2 regions of the Shewanella sp. 433 genome follow, and region 1 is predicted to be linked to the other one. Evidence: predicted binding sites of a transcription regulator. Region 1 holds the regulator's gene; the other holds the start of a gene.
The links. Region 1 encodes ArgR, which controls arginine synthesis, uptake and breakdown. Its sites were predicted from a motif close to ANTGAATANNTATTCANT; they were not measured.
Positions count from the first base shown of each region.

Region 1 (15,633 bases):
AGATGATCTCAACATCATAATCATCATCGTCAAAGTCATCATCATCCAAGTCATCGCCATTATAATCTTCGTTGACAACATCTTGAGTCTGTTGATGATAATTATCCCACTTGAATTCAACTTCAGCATCAGGATCCGCTTCTACCTCTTCAGGTAGCGCAGCAATAAAGTCCATCAACTTCAAGCTAAGTTCTTGGGTGCCTTCGCGATTATACGCAGAGATAGTAAAGACTTCGCCTTTCCAGTCTAACTCTTTAACAATACGCTCTACTCGCTCTTGGATCTCTTCTTCAAGGAGCAGATCTGTCTTGTTAAACACTAACCAACGCGGCTTACTCGCCAGCAATGGAGAATGCTTTTCAAGCTCGGCAACAATTGCACGGGCTGAATCAACAGGGTCGCTGCCATCGATAGGATCAATATCCAAAATATGCAGCAGCACTCGGCAACGCTCGAGGTGTTTCAAGAAGCGAATACCCAAACCGGCACCTTCTGCGGCGCCCTCGATTAAGCCGGGAATATCCGCAATCACAAAGCTCTGCCCATGACGCGGCGTCACCACACCAAGGTTAGGAACCAATGTGGTAAACGGATAGTCAGCCACTTTAGGCTTTGCACGAGACACGGCGCGAATAAAGGTTGATTTGCCCGCATTGGGCATACCCAATAAGCCCACATCGGCAAGTAACATCAGCTCTAAGCGCAAGCTACGTACTTCACCTGGCGTACCAAGGGTTTTCTGTCTTGGCGCACGGTTGGTACTGCTCTTAAAGCGCGTATTACCTAGGCCGTGGAAGCCCCCTTTTGCCACTAGCAGTTTTTGACCATGGGTCTTGAGATCGCCTAATGCCTCTTGAGTCTCTTCATCAATGGCGCGGGTCCCGACTGGCACCTTAAGGATAAGATCTTGACCACTGTGGCCAGTACAATCACGGCCACGGCCATTTTTACCACGCTCGGCAAAATGAAAACGCTCAAAGCGATAGTCGATTAGGGTATTAAGGTTTTCATCTGCTTGCAGATAAACACTACCACCATCACCACCATCACCACCGTCTGGGCCACCATCAGGCACATATTTTTCACGTCTAAAACTAACGCAACCACTACCACCATCACCAGCTTCTACTCTGATCACAGCTTCATCGACAAACTTCATACCAACTCCAGGCACCACACAATAGACCGATTATACTGCCAATCTAATCGTACCGCCAAAAAACAATTTCTGTATTGAACTTCAAACGAGATACACAGGTTTGAGGGTTCAATGTTTTACTGGTGCTGGAGCAGCGTAACCGGCTCATTTCACCAGATTTATAAACAATAAAGCCCTACCAGAGGCAGGGCTTTATAAACTATCTTAGGTGAACTAAGAGTTAAGCTTCGATACTAATGAACTTGCGGTTATTAGGACCTTTAACTTCAAACTTAACTTTACCGTCAGTTAGTGCAAATAGAGTATGGTCACGACCAATACCTACGTTAACACCTGCGTGGAATTTAGTACCACGTTGGCGAACAATGATGTTACCAGCAAGAACTGATTCACCACCGAAACGCTTAACACCAAGACGTTTACTTTCTGAATCGCGGCCGTTACGAGTAGAACCGCCAGCTTTTTTATGTGCCATGAGTTAGACTCCTATTAAGCGTTGATAGCAGTAATTTTAACTTCGGTGAACCACTGACGGTGGCCCATCTTCTTATCGTGGTGCTTACGACGACGGAACTTAACGATAGTTACCTTTTCGCCACGGCCATGGCTGACAACTTCAGCAACAACCTTACCACCTTCAACTAAAGGTGCACCAACGTGTACAGTCTCACCATCAGCAACCAAAAGAACTTGGTCAAATTCGATAGTTTCGCCTGTAGCGACTTCTAATTTCTCTAAACGAACTGTATGGCCTTCAGCAACACGGTGCTGCTTACCACCACTTTGAAAAACAGCGTACATAGCTATTTTACTCCGATATTTCAAGCACGCAGACCTTTTAATGTTAGGCTGGGCGCTATAAAAGCTTTAATGACAATGGTCGCGGAGTTTACGCTAAGTTCATTAGGCTGACAAGCCCTAATTCACTTTGATCAAAAAAAGATCGGAATTACTCTCACATTAGTCTTCTAATAATGCCTTACTCGACATTTTTAGGTAGAATCTCAATACTATAACATTTTTGCCTTAATTTGGGCTGCCTGAATTACAAAATACCACTAGAAGTAGAGCCTAATATGGATTTGAACGCCATTCGTCAGCTGGCTGATGCTGATATGAAAGCCGTCGATCAACTGATCTATAAACAGTTGGAGTCAGATGTAGCCCTAATTAACCAACTTGGATTCTATATTATCAATGGCGGGGGCAAGAGAATGCGCCCACTGCTATCCATTCTGGCGGCTCGTGCGATTGCCTATGACGGTGAAGCTCATATCAAGCTGGCTGCAATCGTTGAATTTATTCATACCGCTTCATTACTGCATGATGACGTGGTAGATGAGTCAATGCTAAGACGTGGTCGCGAGACAGCTAATGCACTTTTTGGTAATAGCGCAAGCGTGTTAGTCGGTGATTTTTTATATACTCGCTCGTTTCAGATGATGACCGAGCTGGGCAGCTTGCAAGTGTTAGAAGTCCTAGCCGATGCTACTAACGTATTAGCAGAAGGCGAAGTATTACAGCTAATGAACTGTAACGATCCTGACACCACTGAAGAAAGCTATATGCGTGTCATCTATTGCAAAACAGCAAAGCTGTTTGAAGCTGCGACCCGTTTAGCAGGCGTTTTGGCTGATAGCGGTATTGAGGTGCAAACCGCCTTAGCTGACTATGGTAAATATTTAGGCACAGCATTCCAGCTCACCGATGATTTATTAGACTACACAGCAGAAACCGAAGAGTTAGGAAAGAACATTGGTGATGATTTAGCCGAAGGTAAGCCTACGTTACCGCTAATCTATGCCATTGCCAATGGTACCGATGAAGAGCAAGCCTTGATTCGTCAAGCGATTGAGCAAGGTGACGGTTCTGGTCACATTGAGACAATTCTCAATGCGCTCAAGCAATGTGGTGCACTCAAATATACTGAACAAAGAGCGCTAGAAGAGGCTGATAAGGCCATTAGTGCCTTAGCAATACTGCCAGAGAGTGACTACAAGCAAGCGCTAATATCACTCGCTAGAATCGCCGTAGCGCGTAATCACTAATGATTGACTAATGGCGCAAAGATTTAAATAACAAAAAAGGAGCCAATCGGCTCCTTTTTTATTGATTCGTTTAGCTTACTTAACGAATTCGACTCCAAGCTTAATATCAGCCTTTAGCGTATCTAACATCGCATCACGCGCATTAGCTTCAAACTCACTCACTTCACCGTAAGCCAGTACTTGTTCAACACCGTTCTTACCTAGAAGGATTGGTTGAGCGAAAAATGCTGCATGCTCACTACCACCGTCAACATAGGCACATTCCACAACATTCGCTTCACCTTGAAGGCCGCGAACCAATGACAGACCAAAACGACACGCAGCCTGACCCATTGAAAGTGTTGCACTACCACCACCGGCTTTAGCTTCAACCACTTCAGTACCCGCATTCTGAATACGAGTAGTCAAAGCAGCGACTTCGTCATCACTAAAAGTAACGCCTTCAACTTGAGAAAGCAGAGGAAGAATGGTTACACCGCTGTGGCCACCAATGACATTGACTTTAACATCAGCCACATCTAACCCTTTGGCTTCGGCCACGAAGGTTTCAGAGCGAATAACATCAAGGGTAGTGACACCAAATAAACGGTTTTTATCATAAACGCCTGCAGCCTTTAGTACCTCAGCAGCGATAGCGACGGTGGTGTTAACAGGATTGGTAATAATACCGATAAGCGCTTTAGGACAAGTTGCTGCACACTTTTCAACAAGGTTTCTAACGATCCCTGCATTGATGTTAAATAGATCTGAGCGATCCATACCAGGCTTACGCGCAACACCTGCAGAAATAAGTACCACATCAGCGCCTTCTAGTGCTGGTGTTGGGTCTTCACCCGCAAATCCTTTGACTTCAACCGCTGTAGGGATGTGGCTCAAGTCAACCGCAACACCAGGGGTCACTGGCGCGATATCGTAAAGGGATAATTTAGAGCCGGCAGGCAATTGAGTTTTAAGCAGTAGAGCAAGAGCCTGGCCAATACCACCAGCGGCACCAAGTACAGCAACTTTCATAGTTATCTCCGTTAATTCTTGGTTATTATGTGACATAGATCTAAATTCACAGATGGCGCAACATTACTGCAATCACATCAATAATTCAATTATCCCTTAGTCGTGTAGCAAGATATTTTATAAATAACCTCGAAAAGTGCATGTATTAGCGGTTAATTGATAACCGTTTGACTTAACACACATAGATGCAGCCGCCACCTTTATCATCATTAATAATGCTAAATGAAAAGGATACCTATCGCTGCGGCCTCGATACTTACATGATCACCAGCAATAATGAGTGAATGTTTATTCATCTACAACGAGTAAGGCTTGACTTGCTTTGCATAGCTATTCACAATGAGCCAATTTTACGAATAAAAGAATGCCAAATTTATGCAAGCCAATAAAAACCAAGAAGAACTCGTAAAGACCTTTAAGGCTATTTTAAAAGAGGAACGCTTTGGCTCTCAGAGCGAAATCGTCAATGCACTTCAAGCCGAAGGTTATAACAATATTAACCAATCGAAAGTCTCGCGCATGCTAAGTAAGTTTGGCGCGGTGCGTACACGTAATGCTAAACAAGAGATGGTTTACTGCCTCCCTGCAGAACTAGGTGTGCCTACGGCTGGCAGCCCATTGAAAAACCTCGTACTTGATGTCGACCATAATCAATCTATGATTGTGGTGAGAACCAGCCCTGGAGCAGCGCAGTTAATCGCTAGACTGCTGGATTCTATAGGTAAACCAGAGGGAATATTGGGCACCATTGCTGGTGATGACACGATTTTTATCTGCCCGTCTAATATTCAAGAAGTTGGTAAAACGTTCAACACAATAAAGTCATTATTTAACTATACCGATTAATTCGTTATATGCGTTTTATAGCACGCTAGCTCAAGGAATCAATAGCCTCTATTTTGGCAGTTAAATGACAGCTCCTGGATCAAGACTAATTACGATTTACTGAAAAATAGACGCCAATGGCGTCTTTTTTATGCCAAAACAATGGCTCCAATTTAGCCGTTAATGATCAATCAAAGCCAGTGTCACTTAAAATCATATAAAAATGCCGACAAGTTTCTCTTGTCGGCATTTAATCAGCATGCAAGATTTTATCGCTTTTGATGCTTAACCAGCCTGCTAAAAAGACTTGCTAAAGCCGATTAAGGCGAATTTTATTGCAGCCTGCTTTTGATGGCTACTCATTTTGCGCACCAGTTTGAACCACTGCGCGATAAAAAAGAGTCAACAGACTTGGAGGACTGTAGTTAATCAATGGCGCAACGAACAATAGGTTGCCGCTATTCACTCGTCACTTTCGGTGGCTGCATTTTGCATAAAATCTAGCGAAGGAGCAAAAAAAGCCGATCCCGTCAGTGCTTGAGTAAAGTGCATTAAGTGATCATGGTTACCAGCACCATCACCGTGGATCATGCTGTGGAGCATTTTTTCAAAATGCTCAGAATTACGACACAGGGCGATAAACATCAACCCCTGCTCTTTCATTGAGCCATAAGGCATACTCTGCCTTAAGATCTCCATCGAACGCCCTTGGCTATCTTTCAGATTAACCCGCTTAGTATGGCTGGTTAGAGGCTTATCCCGCGAGGCATATTCGATATTATCGATTTTAGTTCTACCTATGATATCTTCTTGCTTTTTCTGAGGAAGTCGATTCCATTTACTCAGGTTGTGCGCGTATTTTTGCACATGCACATAACTACCAGAACGGAAGGTTGCATCTTCATCCCCAACTAAGGCGACCTCTTGGCGGTGACGCCCTTTGGGGTTTTCAGTACCATCGACAAAGCCGGTAAGATCCCGCGTATCCATAAACTGAAAACCACGTTCCTCATCGACCAGCTCAACTAAACCTTCAAACATCTGGCACACTTCATTAGCCACCAAGTGCAAGATATCATAACGGTCACACCGCAGATGAATAAAGAGATCATACTCATGTGCAGGGGCATCTCGATTATCGGCATTCATAGCCGGAAACGGTTTCAATTGAGCTGGACGAGACTGGGGGTATAAGCTGTCCCAGTAATTAGCACCAATCGCGACAAAACCATTAAAGGCGCTATCGGCATATTGATCCGATAACTCATAAATGTACTGCGCAACATTGGCTACACAAGGACGTAATTGTGATTCCACACCGTCCTCGGCATTAAACATCAAATATACGCTATGCAAATTTCCTTCGGCACACACACCTAACTGTTCACGTGGCATAACCTGACTATCCATATAGACCCTACCCTCTGTCAGTTTCAATTTTCGGCAATATTGTCCAAAACTTTAATGATGAATAGTATTACACAATCTACAACGCGTTAAAAAGAAACCGTATTTACGGTTAGATTAACGTTTATTAACCAGAACAACCACCATGAGTGACAAATATGTTACTCAGGACGCGACAATAACACCAAGGAATGAGGGATCACCTCTAATTGAACCCGTTGGCCAAGCGCTAAATCGTTTTTGGGGCTGCGAACATCATAGCGTTGTGTACCGACCAATACTCGATAATGACAATTACAGCCTAAAAAACGTCGCTCGACGATCATCCCCTCCCCTTGCTCATTGGCATGAATATCGATTTGCTCTGGACGCAATAACAGTTCACCACTATGCCCTACATCAAACAACATAGGTGCAGTGCTGACAATCACCCCCAGTGGCGTAGAGAGTGTAAAACCGTCCACCACCTCAGCAGCAAGATAATTGCCCTCTCCTAAAAATTCAGCAACATATTTATCGGCTGGCGCACTGTAAAGCGCTTCGGCACAACCATATTGCACTATGGCTCCTTGATTAAATAGCGCTAATTTATCAGCAAATACAAAGGCTTCATCTTTACTGTGCGTCACAAATACTGCACTGACATTACGTTGTTTTAAAATGCTGCGGATCTCCAGCATCATTTCATTACGCACTTTGGCATCTATATTAGAAAAAGGCTCATCGAGCAGTAATAGCTCAGGTTCATAGGCCAGTGCTCGAGCAATCGATACCCTCTGTTGCTGACCGCCAGATAACTCGTGTGGATAGCGGGTTGCTAAACCATCGAGTTTCACCAGAGCTAGCATTTCAGTTAATCTCGCTTGTCGCTCAGCACTAGTTAATCCTTTGACCCCAAACAAAATATTGTCGGCAACCGTTAAATGGGGAAACAGTGCATAATCTTGGAAGATCATCCCCACTTCTCTTTGCTCACTCGGCACAAAGTGATCATCGCCCGACAACAACCGCTTATTGATACTAATTCTGCCAGCAGAGATAGGTTGCAGCCCAGCAATCGCCCTGAGCAGGGTAGTCTTACCGCAGCCACTGGGGCCTAGCAGCGCAGCAATCTCTCCCCGTTGAATATTAAGGCTGAGTCCTTTTAAAATCACCAGACCTTGGTAATCACTATGAACATCTTCGATATTGAGGGTAGACATTTAAGTATTATGCTCCAAAGAACGGTTTAAATAGATCAGCGGAATGAGACCAACAAGAACAATAACAATAGCCGCCAGAGCGCCATGCTCAAGCTGTTCATCTGACACGAACTGATATACGTAGGTGGCAAGATTTTCAAACCCGACCGGCCTTAGTAATAAGGCCGCAGGCAGCTCTTTCATGCACTCGATAAACACCAACAACACGCCAGCAAAAATGCCTTTTCGTAACAGAGGAAGGTGCACCTTACGCAGCAAGGCGTTGGGTCTTAGCCCCATGGTGATCGAAGCCATATCCAGCGTTGGACTTATACGCTTGTAACTGCTCTCCACACTGCCAATAGCAATAGCCACAAAGCGAATTGAAAAGGCAAAAATTAACGCAAATACGCTGCCGCTTAACAGTAAACCAGGCCCTTGTGCATCGAAGTAGGCGTAAATATCATTAATGGCAAAATCCATATAAGTGAGTGGCACCAAGATCCCAATCGCCAGCACGGTACCAGGCAGCGCATAGCCGGTAGACGCTAAACGTGACGGTAATAGGTCGCTGCGCCGTGGGCTACATCGCCTAACAAACATCAGAACCACTGCAATAACCGCAGTGCTCAAGGCCACTAATAACGCAATGTAAAGACTGTTAAAGCTATATTGTAAAAACTGGTTGTGCCAACTGACCTCAAAATATTGCCAAGCATAACTGACAAGTACAGTAAAAGGCAGTAGAAAAGCCAACACCAATAAACCAGCGCAGTAAAAAGTTGCCAGCCATGCTTTAGGTGCCGATAACAGATAACGGTCACGATCATTGAGCTCGGCCTGCTTCTGAAATAACTTTTGCTTACGGCGCGCAAAACGCTCACTGCCAATCATGCAAAAAATCACCAACAACATAATTGCCGATAACTTGGCGGCAGCAGATAAACTGCCATAGCCTAGCCAAGTGTCATATACCGCTGTGGTTAATGTCGGCACAGAAAAATAACTTACTGTAGCAAAGTCAGCTGCGGTTTCCATTGCGACCAGAGAAGCGCCAACGGCTAATGCGGGCCTTGCCATGGGTAAACTTAAGCGCCAAAAACCTTGCCATGGGGAGCACCCCATCACGCGAGCTGCATGTTGTAAGCTTGAGGATTGCTCCATAAATGCGGTGCGAGCCAACAGATAAACATAGGGAAACAACACTAAAGCTAACATCACTGCTGCACCCATCAAGGTGCGTACATCGGGGAAAAAATAGTCTTGGGGCGATTGCCAACCAAACAAAGTACGCAAACTTCGTTGAATCGGGCCAGCATAATCGAGCAGATCGGTATACACATAAGCCACCACATAGGCTGGCATAGCTAAAGGTAATAACAATGCCCACTGGAAGAGTTGGCGCCCCGGAAACTCACAACGGGCAATGCACCAAGCTGCGGGCAGTGCAAATACCACGGCACCAATACAGACACACAGCATCAACGCCAACGTATTAAAGATATATGTGGGTAATACGGTATCGAGTAGATGAGCAAATATAGCCTCACCGGGCACAGCCGCCTGCACAATAATGGCTAACAATGGCAGTGTTAAGATCACTGCTATCAAGTAACTGAGCACTGACCAACGTCGAGCAAAACCTAAAATCATTCGTTATCTCATCTGGCTTAGTCAGATAATTATCAAGGACCAACCTAAATCGAAGCTTAAATAAAAACGATTATAACTTACAAAAATGTGCGCTCTGTAGCTAAAAAGCAAAATAGCCTTCTAAATAAGAAGGCTATACCGATATCAAAAGCAAGCATTGACTATATGTTATAAATCGAACTTCACTTCATCTAATAATTTTACGGCTGCCTGATGATACTCAGCCAATTTATAGATCGGTAACGCATCGGCTTTAAACTCCCCCCAAGAGGCCACTAGCTCAGATGGCGCGACATCGACTTTGACCGGATATTCCATATTGATCTGCGCATAAGATTGCTGTGCGGCATCACCTGACAAATATTCCATTAATTTGACTGCGTTGTCTTTATGGGGGGCATACTTAGCCAACGCCATTCCTGAAATATTAATGTGCGCACCCCGATTACTTTGATTAGGGAAGTTAATATTGACCGCCTCAGCCCAAGCAACTTGATTAGGATCTTGCAACATTTTACCTAAGTAATAGCTATTACCTATGGCAATATCACACAAACCTTCTTTAACAGCTTGCACCTGAGCACGATCATTACCTTGTGGCTTACGTGCCAAATTGGCCTTAAAACCATTTAACCACTCTTTGGTTTCAGCTTCACCATGATGGGCGATCATCGAGGCAACCAAAGCAATGTTATAGGGGTGTTTACCGCTGCGAGTACAAATTTTGCCTTTATATTTGGGGTCAGCAAGATCTTCATAATCAATATCTAATGGCCCTAAACGCTCTTTAGATGAATAAATATTTCTCACCCGCTGAGTTAATGCGAACCACTCTCCACTGGGCGAGCGCATCGTTTCTGGGATATTGCTCTGCAACACATCACTCTTCACCGGACTAACCAAACCTTTCTCGGTCAATTCCATTAAGCGAGAAAAGTCAGATGTCAGCACTAAGTCAACGGGAGATAAGCGCCCTTCTCTGGCAATACGTTCGGCAATGCCATTTTTAGAAAAGACCACATTCACCTCAATACCCGTCTGTTTGGTAAAGTCAGTTAAAATGGGATCTATCAAAAATGCCTGCCGATATGAGTAAATCGTTAACGTCTCAGCGGCACTTGTCATTGATGTTATACAAGCCAAACCTAACGCAATAATGCCTTTAGTAAAGTTCATTTCAACTCTCCAGTCACAAACCGATAATGATAATGGTTATCAATTGCGAATAGGGTAATCAAAACCTCACATGACGGCAAGTCGAATTATCAAAAAATCATCATATATCGGCAGTTTTGTGCTTAGTTAACAATAGTGTCTACACTAACAGGGCAAACGCAACAACCTGACAAGCGATACATCACAGAGAATAACTATGCTTATTAAAATTACCGCACTGATCTTGGCGCTGATGTTACTGCTATATCTGTTTAAGCACAGATTAGGTATAAGGCGAAAAAAATCTGCAAATACAGCACGTAGCAAAACTATAGCCAAACCGATTAGTGAATACCCACCTGTTGCGGAGCTACAAAATCTGTCAATCAAAGTCGAATTTTCATAGCGTAGAAATTGTCAATGATGCTATGGATTGTACCAGAGCCAACTCACTGCAAGGTCAACGTTACCTTTCTGCGCAAGCCCCTACGCTCCCCCTCAAAGGGTGCAACTCTTCGCCGTGCCGTTGTCGCTATGTTCACCATGCCGATAGACGAAAATTCGATGAGGAGCGGCGAATACAATTTGGCGTTAGCCATGAACTTTACGGAACCTTTGGCGAACAAAACCGCAGAAACAGCAAACGCAGCGGCCGCCGCCAATACGACCAAAGATAACACGGACCATGCTGTTAACCAGTCTATGGCGAGTAAAGTCATACGCCGAGTAGCAAGTACAGCAAACGCCAATACATGGCAAAACACCGCAGCAGTAAAAAAGGCGGCCGTTATCAAAGGAGTAAGGCATTAAAGAAGGCTTTATGACACTAAAGCAGTATTTAGTGGCTAGAAGCTAGGGGGTTGAGACAGTAGGCTAAAGGTGGGCGATAGCATTAAAGCCCCCACCTTTCAGTTAATTGGTTTAAGCTACCTCATCTTTGCAAAGAAGATAAGCGTTACTGCGACACAAGAGATGGGGCTTAGAGCCTGTTGTCACCAATATTTTTCAACCGTGATTTGGCCGGGCGCTCGGCGTAAATTAGTGGCTAAACCACGCTCTTTAAGCTGTTGAGTCAGACTTTTAATCATCTCAGGGTGACCACAAATCATCACTTGAGCATCTTCGGGGGTTAATTGAAGCCCAACTTGCGCCTCAATAACGCCTGCAGCCATCGCATCGGGTATACGGCTAGCTATGGTACCAACGCCTTTTTCACGAGTCACAGAGGTGACGAGTTCAAACTGCTGCGGATAGGTTAACTTAAACTGCTGCAACTCTTGGTAATAAGCTAAGTCATTTGCCTGCCTAACCCCATAAACCAAAATCACCTTGTCAAAACGCAGCCATGGTTGCTCGGTTCGCATCATAGAGATAAAAGGCCCTACAGCGGTTCCGGTTGCAAATAGCCATAAATGTTGGCCTTGAGCTGGCAACTCATCTAGGGTCATAAAACCTGTCGCCTGAGTGGAAATATCGATACTGTCGCCAACATTTAGCATCTGTAATTGCGGAGAGAGCTTCCCCTCTTCTACACTTACCGCCAGAATCTCAAGATACTGACTCGAAGGCGCATTTACTAATGAGTAAGCTCGCGCTACTCTTTTATCATCAATAACTTGTGAGAGCTTAATAAACTGCCCCGCAATAAAATCACCAATATCAGCAGACAGCTTTAACGTAAATAACCGTTCGTTCCAATCTATGCGCTCTACCACGTTTGCCTGTTGCCACATTGGCGTCCCCTTTGAGAGTTTTATCAAGGTCGATAAACACCATCATTGAAGTTATTGAGAGTAGAGTCAAGGCAACCTATACCATAGAGCTTATTTGACCAATTAATGAGTCGGTACAAGATTAAATCATCACTTGCTTATAGAGATCCAACATCTGGGTTAAAGCTGTCACGAAATTCCTGTAACCCTTGCTGCACCAAAGAGTAAGTTTGCTCTACACCATCGGCAACATCCCCTTCGAGAACTTTCAATCCAGATAGAATATCTTTAGCTTCATCAAACCCCTGCTCAATCGCGCCGCCAATAATCGCCAAAAATGAGTTAAGCTGCTCGTCAAAGGCCATATTACTGTTTTGCTCTTGATGCACAGTAAAAAACTGCGTAGCAAAGCTAACAATACGTTCGGCTGTCGCTTCAGCAGAAGTATCGACACCTTGTTCAACCGCGGTTTCAATCGCCTGCTCACCCATAGAGGGAGCGAGATGCTCATTAATTGAAGCTATCGCAGCCTTATAGAGTAGCCGCATAGGTTCGTTAGCTGAGCTGAGGTTCACCTCATGCTGTGCTGACAAAATGGCCTTATTCATTAGCTGCTTACTCGTTGCCTGAGCTGTGTTAGTTTTAGCCACTGCCGACACCTGCTGGCCGTGATCCATATTGGCTTCTGATTTAGTTCGAGCCGTTTCTGACACGGCGGTGCCATGATTGTTAATCTGCATAACTGCCTCTCTAAGCGATAATGGCCCTTTAGCCTAGCTTCTATTATCGACCATTTTTTAAACCGCTTTAACTTTTATCTCTGCCTTATGCACCTTTACGCTATAACACCTTAAAATGTATCAAGATGGTGTATTTTAAGTAAAAAGTGCTAACTAGATCGAATTTACCCCCCAAATGGGTTACCATGTGGTGATAATAATGTGACATAGAGCTAACAAGGCAATAGGCCTACCGTGAGCAGTGCAATATTTAAATCATATTGATGTGTTTCAATACAGTGCCACAGCGGTCAAGTGGAAACCGCTGGCATAAGCCTATATCTCGAAAACCACACATAGATCATCGAGATTAACCGTCTAGCATGCGTTTGCTCGACCCAAGCTTTCACTGCCAGTAATCGAGTAATGCCGGCGCTATGAGCCTTGACTAAAATGATTAAGGTTTAGGGCTAACTAAATAGATGATTTAGAGTTATTAATCTAATGCGACTTGGATAGCGCTAGCTTTATACGTTACACTTGACTACATTAGCAACATATGGAATAGCGGTACAGCTAGTATAAAATTCAATACCAAGGAGAACATCTGGTGAGTGATTCGTTTTTTGGAGCGGGTGGAAAAAGTAAACCCCTCTCGGTCAGCTGTCAAAACTGTGATCGGTTAACCGTCATCGAAGGCGAAACCATCTGTTTTAAGCGCGGGGAGATCATACGACTCACGCCTTACGACACTGGCAATAATAAACTAAGCCTACTTTGCGATGGTTGGAGACCCATTAACACCTCAAAAACAGCGTAATGGCTGTCTGTTAGGCGCTCATCATGAAATATAGAGCATCACGATTATATACAGTCACCACCACTAAGTTCCATTAATAACATTTCCCCCAAGAGCCATCACCTATCTTTGATTAGCTTCATGGGTTAGTCAAACCAAGGTGGCAACGGGGGCGATCGGGTCGCATGTCAATCTGCAGCAAAAACGAATTCCAGCCTGCCGCAAGCAAATAAAACAGCGTGTATGATTACAACCTAAGCCGATTAATGTTGATGCTGCACCGTCCATAATTTATGGTACAAGCCTTTGGCTTTTAACAAGCTGTGATGATCACCGCGCTCCACTATCTTGCCTTGGCTAAGCACTATAATTTGGTCAGCATCGACCACCGTCGATAAGCGATGGGCGATGACCAAACTGCTGTGGCCTTTTTCCATCTCTTTTAATGCCGTCAAAATAGCTTGCTCTGAATGGCTATCGAGCGATGATGTGGCTTCATCAAACACCAACAAAGGCGATCCCTTTAAAACGGCTCGAGCAATAGCGACTCGCTGCTTTTCACCACCCGAGAGCTTTAAACCGCGCTCACCCACTTTAGTGTGCCAGCCGTCCTTAAGTTGCTCAATAAATCCGGCTAAATGAGCCATCCTAATCGCGCCTTGCACCTGTTCATCAGTTGCATTTGGTGAGCCATAGCGGATATTTTCCAATAGTGAATCATTAAATAACACAGTATCTTGCGGCACTATAGCAATGGCTTGTCGCAGAGCATGTTGACTCAATTGTGTAATATCTTCACCATCAATAAAAATGTGCCCAGACTGTGCTTCATAAAAACGAAATAGCAGTTTAACTATGGTGGATTTGCCCGCACCACTGTCACCCACAATCGCCACTTTTTTACCTGCGGGTAATTCAAAACTCACATCATCAAGGATCTTACGGCCATCATAACTAAAGCTAACATGTTCAAAACGTAGGCTACCTTGGGTCAGTGTCGGACTGGCGGCATCTGGCTTGTCTTCAATGGTAGGTGTCCGATCTAATAAAGAGAACATGCGCTCAATATTGGCTAGGGCGCCTCGGATCTCACGATAGACAAAGCCTAAAAAATTCAGTGGCATAAAAAGCTGCATCATAAAGGCGTTAATCAACACAAAATCACCGATGGTCATTGCCGCAGCGCTAACCCGCTGCGCGGCTAACGCTAGCATCAAGGTCATGGCTAACGAAATAATTAATGCTTGACCAGCATTTAGGGCAAACAATGATAAGCGATTACTGCGCTTTGCCCGCTCCCAACGTTGTAATGCTTGATCGTACTTTTGCGCCTCATATTCTTCATTATTGAAATACTTCACGGTTTCATAATTCAATAAACTGTCGATAGCGCGGGTATTAGATTGTGAGTCAGCTAATGCCGCTTCGCGAACAAAACCGGTACGCCATTCGGTGGCTATCACTGAAAATAAGATGTAAGCCACCACTGCACCTAAAGTGATCAACGCAAACTGCCAACCGTAGTTATAAAACAAAATCCCCACCACTAAGGCAATTTCTAACAGGGTGGGCACAATATTAAACACCATAAAACGCATCAAGAAGCTGACACCGCTGGTACCACGCTCAATATCACGAGACAGACCACCAGTGCGGCGCTCCAGATGAAAGGCTAAATCTAATCGATGTAGATGTTGGAATACCGACAAGCCAAGGCGACGAATCGCTCGCTCTGTCACTCGACCAAATAAGGTGTCACGCACCTCAGAAATGACCGTGTTTAACAACCGCATTGCGCCATAAGCAACGACTAAGGCTATAGGTACGCTAATAATTTGCTCTGTCGATGCTTTATCTAAAGTATCGACAATCTCTTTGAGTACAAAGGGTAAACCAACACTGGCGAGTTTAGCGATAACCAAACACAGCAAAGCCAGTATCACCCGCCCCTTAAACTCCAGTAA
Region 1 covers NZ_CM181703.1:3,613,867-3,629,499, forward strand. The annotation lists gene cgtA (Obg family GTPase CgtA) at 1-1,159, opposite strand, end outside; gene rpmA (50S ribosomal protein L27) at 1,380-1,634, opposite strand; gene rplU (50S ribosomal protein L21) at 1,649-1,960, opposite strand; gene ispB (octaprenyl diphosphate synthase) at 2,236-3,207, shown strand; gene mdh (malate dehydrogenase) at 3,283-4,218, opposite strand; gene argR (transcriptional regulator ArgR) at 4,594-5,064, shown strand; gene AC5YB1_RS16060 (Dyp-type peroxidase) at 5,506-6,453, opposite strand; gene AC5YB1_RS16065 (ABC transporter ATP-binding protein) at 6,612-7,652, opposite strand; gene AC5YB1_RS16070 (ABC transporter permease) at 7,653-9,284, opposite strand; gene AC5YB1_RS16075 (Fe(3+) ABC transporter substrate-binding protein) at 9,453-10,460, opposite strand; gene AC5YB1_RS16080 (hypothetical protein) at 11,037-11,249, shown strand; gene AC5YB1_RS16085 (ferredoxin--NADP reductase) at 11,432-12,172, opposite strand; gene AC5YB1_RS16090 (DUF5610 domain-containing protein) at 12,310-12,891, opposite strand; gene AC5YB1_RS16095 (ABCB family ABC transporter ATP-binding protein/permease) at 13,933-15,633, opposite strand, start outside.

Region 2 (15,633 bases), 1.2 Mb from region 1:
ACGTGCTGCGGTTGATATGAAAGCACTTGGCGAGAACACCATAGTTATCGATTGTGACGTGATTCAGGCCGATGGTGGCACGCGTACCGCTGCTATCACTGGTGCATGTGTGGCATTGGTTGACGCGCTGAACTGGGCTCGTGGTAAAGGGATCATTAAGAGCAATCCGCTTAAGTTCCTTATCGCAGCGGTTAGCGTGGGCATCTATAAAGGTGAGCCAATTTGTGACCTTGAATATATCGAAGATAGTGCCGCTGAAACCGACATGAACGTGGTAATGACCGAAACGGGCAAGATCATTGAGATCCAAGGCACCGCAGAAGGCGAGCCGTTTAGCCACGAAGAGTTGCTCAATCTACTTGAACTGGCCAAGCACGGTATTCGTGAAATCGTCGATGTGCAGAAAGCCGCATTGAGCTAAATCATTCGTTTGTTATTAGGGCCCCGAAGGGGTCCTTTTTTTGAGTAAAATTTTACACATTATACGTTACCCTACATTTTTAAGGAGAGATTGTGAAAGCCTATCAACGTGAGTTTATTGAGTTTGCCCTTGAGCGTCAGGTATTACGATTTGGCGAATTTACGTTAAAGTCAGGCCGCACTAGCCCTTACTTTTTTAATGCGGGCCTTTTTAACACAGGCCGTGATTTAGCGCGTCTTGGACGTTTTTATGCATCGGCGCTGATGGATGCTGGCATCGAATATGATCTGCTGTTTGGCCCTGCATACAAAGGCATCCCGATTGCCACGACAACTGCGGTAGCACTTTGTGATCATCATAATGTCGATATGCCGTATTGCTTTAACCGCAAAGAGAAAAAAGATCACGGCGAAGGTGGGTCGTTAGTGGGCAGTGAGCTGACGGGCAAGGTGATGTTGGTCGATGATGTGATCACAGCAGGTACAGCGATCCGTGAGTCGATGGATATTATTCAGGCTCATGATGCTAGTTTAGCGGGCGTCTTGATTGCGCTCGATCGCCAAGAAAAAGGCAAGGGTGAGTTGTCGGCGATCCAAGAAGTGGAACGTGACTATGGCTGCGCGGTGATCGCGATTATTAAGCTTGCTGACTTAGTTGATTATTTAAGTGAAAAGCCAGGCATGGAAACCGAGTTGGCCGCGGTGAGTGCTTATCGCGCCCAGTACGGGATTTAAGCGATAACGTAAAGAGTTAGTGCGCTCGAGAGCTCAGGTTAAAGCTGTATGTTAGCTCTCGGTTAAAAAAGGCAAAATCTTAATATAAGATTTTGCTTTTTGTTTTTTTTACTCTCTAGTAAAAGGTTGCAGCATTTTGCTTTTCATCATTACCGCATTCTATGGATTAATCTTAATTGCAAACGGTGCTTACAGTGCAACGGATATTATCATCACAGACCATCTCGGTGGGTTCACAAGTTTGGCTACCTGAGAAACTAATGGGGACACCGAGGGACGCCCCAAGCTGGATCAATGATGGCAGATATATCTTGGTAGCTGATTGCATTAAGTTTTTAAACTGATGTGTACTTTGTGGAATAGGCGTCCCATCAGCAAAAACTGCAACGCCATCGTAAGTGATTTTAACCTCGAAATTAGTCCCTATTTTGACCAAAGAAATATTTACTCTAGATAATGTACCATCAGGAAATTTAACATAAAAAGTATTACTACTTGGCAGGATATGACTAAATGGGCCGATTGAAAGGTTTAAGTTTCTGGCTTGAATTTCGAGGAGAGATAAAGTTCTGTTAATCGTTGTTTGTCTGTTTAAATATTGATTGATGTAGTCAGCAATAGTTACAGTCACTGCGGGGTTCATTACTATATCTGCAGTGCTTGGGATAATAAAATCATCTGGTAACTCTTCTGCAGAGTTATAAAGGTTTTCCCCGTTGGGTCCTAGCTGGATTATTGCATTTTCATAGGCTCTTTCTAACTCTATAGTTGCGGCCGTTTTAGGTTGTAGCTCAGATACATTGAATATTCTCGGAATATTAGTATCTGGATGTTCTTCTCCTTCACGTTGAATAATTTTGAATTCATTAACCGTTCGGTTGATATAATTAAAAACAAATACCCTGTCATTATTATTAAGCATAGGAATTTGCGTTGCGGCTAACCCTTGTTGGGCGATACCACAATCATTACAGGTGGTATAGGTTATCCTTGCGTAAGCATTAGACATAGTAATAAAGCTAGTTAGTATTACGAAAACAAGTAACGTGAGAGTGTGTTTCATGTTTATATCTTCCTTGACTAGGGTATAAATCCTTAATTATAGATAACCCGCATTGCATGATATTTGAGCAGTAATTTTTGAAAAGTAAGATAGTCAATTAGTGAAGTCAAGATTTTGTTGCTTAAATGTTGCGGCCGAGGCCGCAGCATGAGTAGTTTGATAAGCTTTATTGATGTAGAAATTCGGCGCGGGTGGCTGGGTTAGATTTAAAAATACCGCCCAGTGCCGTAGTGGTGGTGGAGCTGGTGGAGTCCATTACACCACGTGACTTAACGCAGTAGTGCACCGCGTCCATCTTTACTGCCACATCTTGGGTCTCAAGTAGCGTTTGCAGTGCTACGAGTACCTGCTGGGTTAGGCGTTCTTGCACTTGGGGGCGCTGAGCAAAGAAGCGGACGATACGGTTGATTTTCGATAAGCCAATAATGTTTTTGCGTGGCAGGTAGGCCACGGTCGCGACGCCGTCTATGGTCACTAAGTGATGCTCGCAGGTACTGGTGAGGCTGATATCCTTCACCTTAACCATCTCATCAAACCCCATCTTATTTTCGATAACAGTGATCTTGGGGAAGTTAGCATAGTCGAGACCAGAGAAAATCTCGTCAACATACATCTTGGCAATGCGTTTTGGGGTGTCGACTAAGCTGTCGTCACGTAAATCCAGAGACATTAAGGTTAAGATCTCACGCATATGGTGTTCTATCTTTTCTTTGCGCTCATTGGCGCTGAGTCCACAAGGTACCATAGGGGTCTCTAACCCCCGCGCTAATAATGCGGTTTGCACCTGTTGTGCTGCTTCACTTAATGCCATTGGATCCTCCACCATATTGATAGTGGTTAGTTCAATTGCGGTAAATTATCAATAATATGAATGTTTTGCCGCTTCAAAGTAATGATTATAGATCGCCTATCTAGTTAAAGGCTAATAGGCGGGCAAGGAGAATACCCTGAATGACGGCCAATTTATACCCAGAAAACGTAAGGGAATAGCAAAAAAGCCGATGTTGATAATCGGCTTTTTAATTCGGAGCTGAAGGATGAAGCGGATTGAACCATCAAATGCTTAGGTGATAGACATGCTACAGCGGCATAGGATGTTGCTAACCGCCATCAGCTTTGTCTCGGTTAACTTTGTAGTAATTGCAGCTGAATAAAGTTCCACTGTTCGACAAAATGTGTGGTGGGTTTTTGCTTAAAGTCGCTGCGAACAAACTGGGCGATACGGCCTTCAGCAACGGCTAATAATAAGTTAGCCAAAATGGCTTCGTCTAACTGAAAGCCTTTGCCTTCGCGCAGGGTCTTTTCGCGTAAAATCTGTTTTAAGTGGGTTTCGACTTTTGAAAATATTTGGCTGGTGCGGCTGCGTAGACGCTCATTTTCGCCAAGCAGTGCATCGCCATTGAGTACGCGTGAGATGCCAGGGTTACGCTCGGCGAAGACCAGTAGCAGCTGCAGTAATAGCTGGCAGCGCTTCATGGTGTCTTTTTCATCGTCCATGATCAGGTTGATGCGCGACAATAATGACTCTTCAATAAAGTCTATAAGCCCTTCAAACATTCTGGCTTTACTGGGAAAGTGACGATACAGCGCCGCTTCTGACACGCCCACTTCTGCGGCGAGTTTAGCCGTGGTGATACGTTGGCCCGGGCTGGTTTCTAACATGGTGGCGAGGCATTGCAGAATGTGTTCACGACGATTGATTTTAGGGCTTGCAGCCATTTAAGTTTCCTTTACTCAATTACTACAGGAGCCGATGGTATTAAGTGAATCCCCATGGCTCTCTAATTATGCTTGTTTGGCGTGACAGATTATTGGGTGCCTGAGTGGCCGAAACCACCTTCACCTCTATCTGAACTATCAAACTCATCAACCAGCTTAAACTCAGCTTGCACCACAGGCACAAACACCAGTTGTGCCAGTCGGTCGCCAATTTCTAGGCTGAAAGGTTCATTGCTGCGATTCCAGCAGGAGACCATTAATGGCCCCTGATAATCTGAGTCGATAAGGCCGACTAAGTTGCCCAACACTATGCCGTGTTTATGGCCTAAACCTGAGCGCGGTAATATCACCGCTGCGAGACTTGGGTCAGCAACATGTACAGCAATGCCTGTTGGGATTAACTGGGTTTCACCTGGTGCAATCACTAAGGTGGTGTCAAGCATGGCACGAAGATCCATGCCAGCACTGCCAGGGGTGGCATAAGCGGGCAGTGGAAACTGTGAACCTATACGTGAATCTAAAATTTTTAGTTCAATTGGTGTCTTCATGCTGTTTTCATCTGCTGTGCAATTAAGGTGAGTAACTGTCTGGCTAAGGTCAGCTTATCGGTTGCGGGTAACTCATACTGACCATGAGACCAGAAGACGGTTAGCGCATTGGTCTCACTATTAAAACCCTGCGAGGGATCTGATACATCGTTAGCGGCAATCATATCCAAATTTTTACGCTTAAGCTTGTCTTTTGCATAATGCGCCACGTCTTGGGTTTCTGCGGCAAAACCGACAGTAAACGGCCGCTGTGGGTGGGCGGCAACGCTGGCTAAGATATCAGGATTACGCACTAGCGCAAGTGCCATCTCGTGTGCTGATTTTTTGATTTTATCGGTGGCAATATCGGCAACTCGGTAGTCACAAACGGCGGCGCAGCCGATAAATATATCGCTATGATGCACTTGCTGCATAACGGCGTCGAGCATCTCTTGGGTCGACTCTACGTTGATGCGATTGATGTTTAGTGGGGTTTCAATATTGACTGGCCCTGCCACTATGGTGACTTTAGCACCCATCTCGATGGCGGCTTTAGCAAGGGCAAAGCCCATCTTGCCTGAGCTATGATTGGAAATATATCGCACCGGATCGATGGCTTCGCGCGTGGGTCCTGCCGTGAGTAATAGCGATAGACCTTGTAAGATTTTAGGGGCAAAAAACTGTTCGACTCGCTCGGCAATCACCAGCGGTTCTTCCATGCGTCCTGGGCCCACTTCACCACAGGCTTGATTGCCCGAAGCGGGTCCCCAGATGGTGATATCTCTACCACGTAGCGAGTCTAAGTTGGCTTGGGTTGCAGCATTGCGATACATCTGTTGATTCATCGCGGGGCACAATACCACGGGAGCCTCGGTGGCTAAGCAAGTGGTGGTGATCAGCTCATCAGCCATGCCGGCATTTATACGAGCAATAAGATTGGCGGTTGCAGGAGCAATCAGCACCATATCGGCCCAGCGGGCTAGTTCAATATGCCCCATAGCCGCTTCGGCTGCGGGGTCAAGCAGATCGCTTGCAACAGGGTGACCAGATAAGGCCTGTAGTGTCAGCGGAGTTATAAATTCTTGAGCACTCTGGCTCATCACCACTCTTACATCGGCGCCACGCTCTTTGAGTCGGCGCACTAAATCAGCCGATTTATAGGCAGCAATACCACCACCAATGCCCAGTAATATCTTTTTATTTGTCAGACTCATATTGATCACTAATCGCGTTAATTTGCCTTGCTTCGCATCCGGCTAACCATACCACAATCAGAGTAAAGTAGAGCAAACAAGTTTGTAAAAACTGAGCCATACTCAATAACTCAAATAAAAATGTGGCAAACATAATTGCCAGCCTAGCGCTGCAACATGGAGGTTGTATGACCATCAAGGATTGGCCCAGCGGTGAGGGCCCAAGAGAAAAGTTATTGCATCAAGGCGCGGCGCAACTGTCAGATGCTGAGTTATTAGCCGTGTTGCTTAGAAATGGCTTGCCGGGCCAAAGTGCGGTGTCGTTAGCTCGCACCATGATAGGTCATTTTGGTGGATTACGAGCCTTGATGTCGGCGAAGCAGAGTGAAATGTGCGTGATTAACGGTATTGGACCGGTAAAATACGCCCAATTGCAGGCTGCAATCGAAATAAGTAAGCGAATTTCGAAAGAAAATCTACAAAGAGGCAAGATTTTAACAGATCCTGATTTAACTCGAGACTATTTAATGAGACAATTAGGGGATCGTGCCTATGAAGTGTTTGCCATCTTATTACTCGATAGCCAACATAGAGTGATTCAGTTCGTTGAATTGTTCCGTGGTACCATAGATTCAGCCTCGGTTTATCCACGTGAAGTGGTCAGCCTAGTGCTTGAGAAAAAAGCCGCGGCCGTCATTGTTTGCCACAATCATCCTTCGGGGGGTTGCGGAACCAAGTCATGCCGATCGGCGAATTACTGAGCGATTGAAATACGCGCTAGCAACTATCGATGTTTCGCTGTTAGACCATATGGTTATAGGCGATCATGAGATAGTGTCGTTCGCAGAGAGGGGATGGATAGATTGAATATCCCTTGATCTTTGATTTTAGATGCTGTATAAAATGCGCCCTCTTTGTGTGCCTCGGGCGACGGCCATATTCGAGGTACATTAATGCTCGAGCGTTAAATTGTTTTTGGAGAAGATTGACATGTCAAGAGTATGCCAAGTTACTGGCAAGAAGCCGATGGTTGGTAACAACCGTTCGCACGCTAAGAACGCGACTCGTCGTCGTTTTTTACCTAACCTACAGAACCACCGTTTCTGGTTAGAAGACGAAAAGCGTTTCGTTCAACTACGTGTATCTACTAAAGGTATGCGTATTATCGATAAGAAAGGTATCGAAGTTGTTGTTAAAGAACTTCGTGCCCGCGGCGAGAAGGTGTAATAAACCATGGCTAAAGCTAAAGGTAACCGTGAGAAGATCAAGCTAGTTTCTAGCGCTAAAACTGGTCATTTCTACACGACTGAGAAAAACAAACGTAACATGCCAGAAAAAATGGAAATCAAGAAATTTGATCCAGTTATTCGTCAGCACGTTATGTATAAAGAAGCGAAAATCAAGTAATTCTTGATAACGTTTTTTGAAAGCCCCTACTTGTAGGGGCTTTTTTTTTGCCCTTTTACCTTCCAGTATCCCGACTCGCCACTGTCGTTGTTTAGCTCTCCCTGCATACAAAACTCCCCAACATCATCTTCAAATTCATCGATTCGCTTAAGCTTTACCTCACCTTATTGATAGTCTGACTCCAATGCTTATATATTTTTGCTATTCCATTGAGCAGTTCAACAATGAGTCTACTATCTACTTAAAGGGGGGGAGATGAGCTAATTGTATAAAATGAAAACAAATGCTTTTAAAGTGAATTTAAATGCAATATTATCGGGTTGTTATTCTAATGTGGTCAAGATTGCTTACCCATTTATTGTTATTTAGAGGTCATACGTGCGCACTACTGAACTGGTCGATGGATTTCGTCATTCTGCATCTTATGTCAATGCACATAGGGGCAAAACATTTGTGGTGATGTTGGGTGGAGAAGCATTGGCGCAAAACCAATTTCGCTCCATCATCAATGATATCGCGTTACTGCATAGTCTTGGGATCAAGATCGTGTTGGTGCATGGCGCGCGACCACAAATTGATGCCGCCTTAAAGCAACAGCAGTTGATGCCCGAATACTATAACGGGGTACGTATTACCGATGAAGACTCGTTTAAAGTGATTAAACAGGTGGTCGGTGGTTTGCAGCTCGATATTACCGCGCGGCTGTCGATGAGTTTAAGTAATACCCCTATGCAAGGTGCGCAGATTAACGTGGTTAGCGGTAATTTTGTTATTGCTCAGCCGCTGGGCGTCGATAACGGTGTCGATTACTGCCTAAGTGGCAAAGTGAGAAGGATTGATGTTCAGGGCCTACGGCGTCAATTAGATAACCATGGCATCGTCCTATTAGGCCCTGTGGCAGCATCGGTGACGGGTGAGAGTTTTAACCTCACCGCCGAAGAGGTTGCCACCCAAATTGCCGTGAAGCTCAAAGCCGATAAGATGATTGGTTTTAGCGCCGAAAAAGGCATCTTAGATAGTGATGGCGAAGTGCTGGCGGAGTTAATGCCAACCGATGCACAGCGCATCTTATCTGAGCAGAGCGAAAACGATGAGTGGTGTGTGGCCACTCGGGCTTTTTTACAGGCGAGTATTGATGCCTGTCGTAACGGAGTGGCCCGTTGCCACTTTGTTAGTTATCTCGATGATGGTGCACTGTTGCAGGAGTTGTTTTCACGCGATGGCATCGGCACGCAAATCGTGACAGAGAGTGCAGAGCGTTTACGTCGTGCCACTATCTCCGATATTGGTGGCGTACTGGACTTAATTCGTCCACTGGAGCAAAGCGGTATTTTAGTGCGTCGCTCCCGTGAACAGCTTGAGATGGAGATTGAGCAGTTTATGCTGATTGAGCGTGACGGCTTAGTGATTGGTTGCGCCGCGCTGTACCCGTTTGAGGAAGATAATGCCGGAGAATTTGCGTGTTTGGTGGTGCATCCTGACTATCGTGATGCCGATAGAGGTAGCATACTGCTGAAGAACATTATTGGGCAAGCCAAGGTGCGAGGTTATTCTCGCTTGTTTGCACTGACAACGCGCAGTATCCACTGGTTTCTTGAGCATGGCTTTGAAATCGTTGACGTTGATGCATTACCTAATATGAAAAAGCAGTTGTATAACTACCAACGTAAATCAAAAATTCTCGCGTTAGATCTCTAGTAAAAGCTCACTTAGAAGACCACGTTAAGGCGTGGTCTTTTTGCTTGTGTTGGGCGTTATGCACTTTTTGACATAGTATGTCGTGCAGTGCATAGTGAGGCTATTCAATTTGAGGATGAGCCACCACTCAATCTTATATCGTGGGGCTCAACAGAGACCTCAATGACATTAAAAATAGGGTGCTTGAACATGGATACTCAAGTCTTTCAGCTAACGGCTTTCGATGCTGCAACGAGTGCGACATTTGTCTCTTTACTGGTCGGCATCGGCTTTATTTTAATTCTTCTAAAGATCAAACCATTACCCAAAGGCGCTAAATTTGCTGCGCTGGGTATGGTGATTACTGTATTGGGTCTATTATCTTGGGTGTTCTTTAAGGCCTATGATGCCAATATTCGTGTCACCCCCACATCAATGACGGTCGACATTCCTTTGTATCGCACTGAATTGCCTTTGGAGAGTCTTTTAATTTCGCAGGCACGCATTGTTAGCTTGGATGACGCTGATGCGCCACAGTTGAGTTATAGAAGTAATGGCGTGGGTTTGCCCGGCTATCGATTGGGCTGGTTTAAGTTAAAAGATACCATCGCCAATAGCGATAAAGCCCTATTGTCCGTTACCGGTAGTCATCATGTGCTGGTGTTGCCAACGACGGAGGGCTATCTGCTGATATTGAGTGTTGAGCGGGCAGAGCCGTTACTAGCCCTGTTGCTTGCGTCGACGCTTTAACGCCATATCAAGCGTAAATATCACCAATGCACTCCAGATGAAGGCGAAGGTGATGCCTTTTTCTAAATCGAACGGTTCATTAAATAGACTAACGGCCAAAACGAACATAATACTGGGGCCAATGTATTGGAAGAAACCTAATATTGACAACGGAATACGTGTTGCTGCTCCGGCAAAACACAGCAGTGGCACCGAGGTGATCACACCAGCTGCAATAAGCAATAAGTTCATATTGATGTCGTTGGTCAATATATTTGCAGTGGCCGAATCTAAAGTTGAAAATAGATAGATCACCGCGACAGGAAGCAATAGCGCGGTTTCAACCAATAACCCTGTTTTAGCATCGACATTGACCTTTTTACGCAGTAAACCATAAAAGCCAAATGAGGATGCCAGTGCCAATGACACCAGTGGGATCGAGCCAAAAGAGATCAGCTGGATCAGTACTCCTGTACAGGCGAGGCTCACCGCAAACCATTGCAGTTTACGTAACCGCTCACCAAGAAATATCATTCCAAGCAATACATTAAACAAGGGGTTGATAAAGTAGCCTAGGCTGGCATCGAGCATGTGATCATTATTCACCGCCCAAATAAACAATAACCAGTTGCCGGCAATTAATATCGAGGTGATGGCCAATACGCCCAGCTGTTTGGGGCGTCGAAATAGGGCTCTAAGCTTAGAAAAACCGCCGATAAATTGCATGAGGATGATCATAAAGACAAAAGACCAAATCACGCGGTGGGTCAGTATTTCTGTCGCAGAAACATTGTGTAATTGTTTGAAATATAAAGGGGCGAAGCCCCAAAGGCAGTATGCGCAAAGCGCCAACACCACCCCTTTACGATATTCAGTATCGGCCATAACCTGGGATTCTAGTCGTAACAAGGAGACGCATTGTAGGGCGCAAGCGGTTTGGACTCAAGCAGGTTATTTGCAGGCCTGAGCTAGTCGTAAGTCACGTATTATGGTCATCCTCACATCAGTTGCGTGGCGCCAATACGCCACGGTTTTATTAGGATCAACCCATCATGTAAGTGCCAGTACCAAAAGCGATGTGAGAGCCCTGCTCGTTATGCAGTTCCATGCGGCACACGGAAACACGGTTGCCAGCGCGAATCACCGTGCCTGTGCCGGTAAATATCTCCCCTCTGCCTGGGCGTAAGTAATCGACACGTAGATCGATAGTGCCAAGGGTGGTTAGACGTTGTTGCAAGGCATCTAGGCTCCAATCATCCCGGCTGGCTACAAGCCCAGAAAATGCCGTCAGCCCACCCACCACGTCGAGCACGGTGGCGGTTACGCCGCCATGTAAAATTTGTTGATGGATATTGCCAATTAATTGAGGCTTCATTTTTACTACTACTTCGACACCGTGGATATCGTAATGCTGAATATGCAGGTCGAGCAGATTATGAAACGGTACTTGTTGGTCAAATATCTCGGCGACGCTGGCTAAAACCTGTGCTTGAATTGCGGTTGTCATTAAGCGATTACTCCGTTAATCATCGGCTTGGTGTAGGGTAAATAACCTATATCTAAACAATACTCTGAAGCAAGCTTTTGCTTAAAACATCACCACCATGGCTAAGCTGGCGTGAGTGATGGCAATAAAAAATGGCGCAATTGTCAGCGTAACCGAGACAAGTGCGATGAGCTTGATTAGAATAGGCGGCCCGATTGATGACTATGATGCCCAATGGATTCTGCAGTAACCCAAGTTGAACCCCATAACACAGATCCGCTCGCCAGTAGTTTGCAGGCGGTATTTGGTTATCGCACCTTTAGGCTGGGTCAGAGAGAGGTTATCGATCAAGTCTTTCTCGGTCATGATGCGTTGGTGATTATGCCAACGGGTGGCGGTAAAAGTCTGTGTTATCAACTGCCAGCGTTGCTCTTTCCCGGGTTAACTGTGGTGGTGTCTCCCTTGATCTCTTTGATGAAAGATCAGGTTGATAGCCTCAAGCAGATGGGCGTGGCTGCGGCTTATTTAAACTCATCGCAATCCCGTGAAACATCGCAACAGATTTTCCAGCAGATGCACCGCGGCGAACTTAAGTTGCTCTATGTGTCGCCAGAGCGGCTGTTAATGGACAGTTTTGTTGATCGTATGCAAGCCTTGCATATTTCGCTATTTGCCATCGATGAGGCGCATTGTATTTCTCAATGGGGGCATGACTTTAGGCCGGAATACGCGGCATTAGGTCGTCTTAGGCAACTGTTTGCCCATGTGCCTATTATGGCATTGACCGCCACGGCGGATCAGGCGACCCGCCAAGATATTTGTCAGCGCCTTGGGATTAGTCCCTATGTGTTATTAACCAGTTTCGACCGGCCTAATATTCGTTATACCGTTGCCGAAAAGCTCAATGCCGCCAATCAGCTTCGGCAATTTATCCAGACGCAAAACGGTAATAGCGGTATTATCTATTGCGGCAGTCGTCGCCGCGTCGATGAAGTCGCAGAGCGGTTGCGTCTGCAAGGTTATAAAGCCGATGGTTATCATGCGGGTAAAACCCAAGAAGAGCGTGGCGATATTCAAGAGCGTTTCTTAAAAGATCAGTTAGATATTGTGGTGGCAACCGTGGCCTTTGGTATGGGGATCAACAAGTCTAATGTGCGTTTTGTGGTGCATTACGACATCCCTAAGAGTGTCGAGGCCTATTACCAAGAAACCGGCCGCGCCGGACGTGACGGCCTCGATGCCGAAGCATTAATGCTGTTTGATCCAGCCGATATTGGCCGGGTAAGGCATCTAATTGAACAGGCTGAACCTGGGCCACAACAACAGGTCGAATTTCATAAGCTTAATACCATGGCCGCGTTTGCCGAGGCGCAAACGTGTCGACGTCAGGTGTTACTGCATTATTTTGATGAGAGTGCGTCTGAACCCTGTGGTAACTGTGACATCTGTTTAGATCCCCCTAAACGCTACGATGGGGTTGAAGATGCACAAAAAGTATTGTCGTGCATTTTTAGACTGCAACAGAAATTTGGTATTAACCATTTGATCGAAGTGCTACGGGGCTCAAAGTCGGCTGGCGTGGTCGATAGAGGGCACGATAAACTCTCAACCTGGGGTATAGGTAAAGATAAGAGCCATGAATTTTGGCTTAGTATTATCAGGCAGATCATTCATTTAGGTTTTGCGAGCCAAGATATCACCCGTGGCTCATCGATTAAGCTCAACCCTCAAGCGCGGGCGGTGCTCAAAGGCGAATTGCCTTTGTTATTAGCCGAACCACGCATCACCTTAACCACAGATGTCAAACGTCGCGGCAACAGTCGGGCGCCGTTAAATTACGACCGAAAATTGTTTGCTCGCCTAAAGTTACTGCGTCGCAGTTTGGCCGAAGAGCTCGATGTGCCACCCTACCTGGTGTTTAACGATGCGACATTAGCCGAGATGGCGGCGATGTTACCCACAAGCCCAGGTGAGATGTTAGCGGTCAATGGCATAGGTGAAACTAAGCTCAAGCGTTTTGGCGATGAGTTTCTCGATGAGATCAGCGATTACCTAGCCGAAGGTTAGTAACCCGGAGTTAGCGCCCTAATTGATCGTTGTATCGACTGAGCTGATCGATGCCTGCACGCTTGGTCAGTGATAACAAGGTGTCGTAATATTGCATCTCTGCCATACCTATCCTAACTTTGTCACCGCCCGGCAATGACGCAATGACGGTGTTTAACTGTTTGACTATCTCTTTCGCCCCGGAAAGTGAGGTAAAGGGCAGCATGATAAGCAGTTGGTCGCTGGCTTTATCGAGCATAATATCTTGTTGGCGCAATTTCTGCCGTATCTCATCTAATAGCGTGGCCATATCGCGAGGCGCAAGATGGCTTGGATTAATCAATAAAATCGTTATTGGATACCCAATTTGTTTAGCGCTGGCAATTAATGCCTGCATCTTTTCATGGGCGGTTAATGGCACCTCTTGCATCTGGGGGGCGTTTTGTTGTTTGCGCAAGCGTGATATTAACATCAGTAATGGCAGCAATAGTGCCGACACGATAATGACAATCAGGCCATAGTTATCATCGATACGCGTGTCGAGTTCGATAGGTTTGGGCTTGTGGCCTTGGGCCAGTTTTTGATAGTGCCCAAGCTGGGCCTTCATTTGTAATAGGCGGGTATTTTTTAAGAACTCATAGCTGTTTTTAATGTTATCGACGCGCTGTAGTTGGTAGTTATAAGCTTGGCGATAGTCGCGCATCCCTGCGAAGTATTCACTTAATAATTGATAGCAGTACACCAATTCATCATATTGATTAGTGCGTTGGCCTATTGCGATGGCTTGTTGCATCAAGTCTAACCCTTGTTGCTCGTCGCCTTTGGTTAAGTAAATTTGCGCCAATAAACGACTAGCGCGCAAGCTATCGTTGATTTTTTTGTGTTTATCGAAGGTGTTAAGGGCGATGTTGAGTAGCTGAATGGCATTCTTGTCATTGTTTCTTAAAAACTCCACCTCGGCGAGCTCAGTATAGCTTTCGGCAAGTTCGGTAGCGGTGGCGAGTTCAGGCATTAAGATTTTTGCTTCTAAAATCATATCATCCCTAAACTTTACCTCTTGATTTTCATGCGCGATTCTAGCAATTGTTAGTAATGTGTTAAGCCTAACTTTACCTATGGTTTGCGGGTAAGTTAACGCCTGTTTTGCCATTGTAAAAGCCAGATTCAGCTGTCCCTTTTTTCTAAATAATTTGGCCCTTGCCAATTGCAGGTAAGCCTGTGGTGGGGTGATCCACTGGATGGGTTGGCGTAAGGCTGCTGGATAGATATCTTGTGCCAAACGAAAGTCTTCTAATGCACTGCTGTCACTTTCAATGTGGGTATCGATTTGTCCACGCAGCAATAGACCATTGACTAAGGATTGAGGCTGTTCAAATTCTCGAGATTGATAGATAGCCGTATCGAGTAAGGTGAGGGCTTGGCGTAGATCGCCGTAATCAATATAAGCTTCTGCCATGCAGTTTAAAAAATAGGGGCTGGCTTGTGGTATATCCAGTGATTTTGCTTGGGCATCGCCCATGCGTGCTAAGTTGATGGCGGCTTCATTGTCGCCTAACTGCACTAAGGCATGGCATTTAAGCAGTGACAATCTCAACGACTGCGGGGCACTTTTATCATTGAAGTGCTGTTCTATAGGCGTAATGTTCGATAGCGCCTCGCTGGGATATTGATAGACGGTGGCCGCGAGTTGATCTAGCTCTGTCATAGTGTCTGCCCAAACGGGCTGCAGCCATAGGCTGAGACTGAACACCATGAGACGAAAATACATTGTTTAACTCCGGAACTAAACCACTGAAAATACTTGAGTGAACGCATTATACTGAGTTTTTATATGCGATTGCATAAAAATTAACAGCTTGAATGATAAAGTGTCTGCTTGCTGGCTTTTTTCCTTTCGGGTGATTTGCTGCTGCGTTATTGAGCGAATTAAGGCCTGGATTGATTATAACTGTACAATGAATCGGCATTGTTGTAGTAATGTTTGCGAAAATGTGAAAAGAATGGGGTTGACTATTTAGGCTGTACACGTTAAAAAGTTAAGCGTTACCTTGATAATGTCGAATAAATACTTATTTTTTTTGAATAGATAAAAGATGATGACTAACCGTGCCCTACTCAACCTCATTATTCTCCTTCTCGCAGAACCTGCGCGGAGAATGTAGTGTTGCACGCTTAATAACAACAGCATTCATAAACCCCGCGCTCAACACCGCGGGGTTTTTTTGTATATGGATTGGATAAAAACGCAACATAGAACCTAGTCGTTCCACGGAGAAACGAGATGTCTAACCGAGTGATAATATTTGATACAACCTTACGTGACGGTGAGCAAGCGCTGGCGGCCAGTTTAACGGTGAAGGAAAAATTACAGATAGCACTATCACTGGAACGACTCGGTGTAGATGTGATGGAGGTGGGCTTTCCTGTCTCTTCTCCAGGAGATTTTGACTCGGTGCAAACCATTGCTCGCACGATTAAAAATAGTCGAGTCTGCGCCTTAGCCCGTGCGCTAGAGAAAGACATTGACGCCGCTGCTCAGTCGTTATCGGTCGCGGAGCAATTTCGTATTCACACCTTTATCTCTACCTCGACCATCCATGTAGAAAGTAAGTTAAAACGCTCTTTCGACCA
Region 2 covers NZ_CM181703.1:722,225-737,857, forward strand. The annotation lists gene rph (ribonuclease PH) at 1-421, shown strand, start outside; gene pyrE (orotate phosphoribosyltransferase) at 514-1,155, shown strand; gene AC5YB1_RS03355 (hypothetical protein) at 1,328-2,218, opposite strand; gene folE (GTP cyclohydrolase I FolE) at 2,385-3,029, opposite strand; gene slmA (nucleoid occlusion factor SlmA) at 3,344-3,937, opposite strand; gene dut (dUTP diphosphatase) at 4,027-4,485, opposite strand; gene coaBC (bifunctional phosphopantothenoylcysteine decarboxylase/phosphopantothenate--cysteine ligase CoaBC) at 4,482-5,678, opposite strand; partial or broken gene radC (RadC family protein) at 5,846-6,524, shown strand; gene rpmB (50S ribosomal protein L28) at 6,648-6,884, shown strand; gene rpmG (50S ribosomal protein L33) at 6,891-7,064, shown strand; gene argA (amino-acid N-acetyltransferase) at 7,443-8,762, shown strand; gene AC5YB1_RS03400 (PH domain-containing protein) at 8,952-9,491, shown strand; gene rarD (EamA family transporter RarD) at 9,462-10,355, opposite strand; gene AC5YB1_RS03410 (thioesterase family protein) at 10,513-10,977, opposite strand; gene recQ (DNA helicase RecQ) at 11,191-13,023, shown strand; gene AC5YB1_RS03420 (tetratricopeptide repeat protein) at 13,034-14,770, opposite strand; gene leuA (2-isopropylmalate synthase) at 15,284-15,633, shown strand, end outside.
Region 2: a site for ArgR is predicted at 7,358-7,375, ahead of argA (amino-acid N-acetyltransferase). Genes of this name have one in related genera too.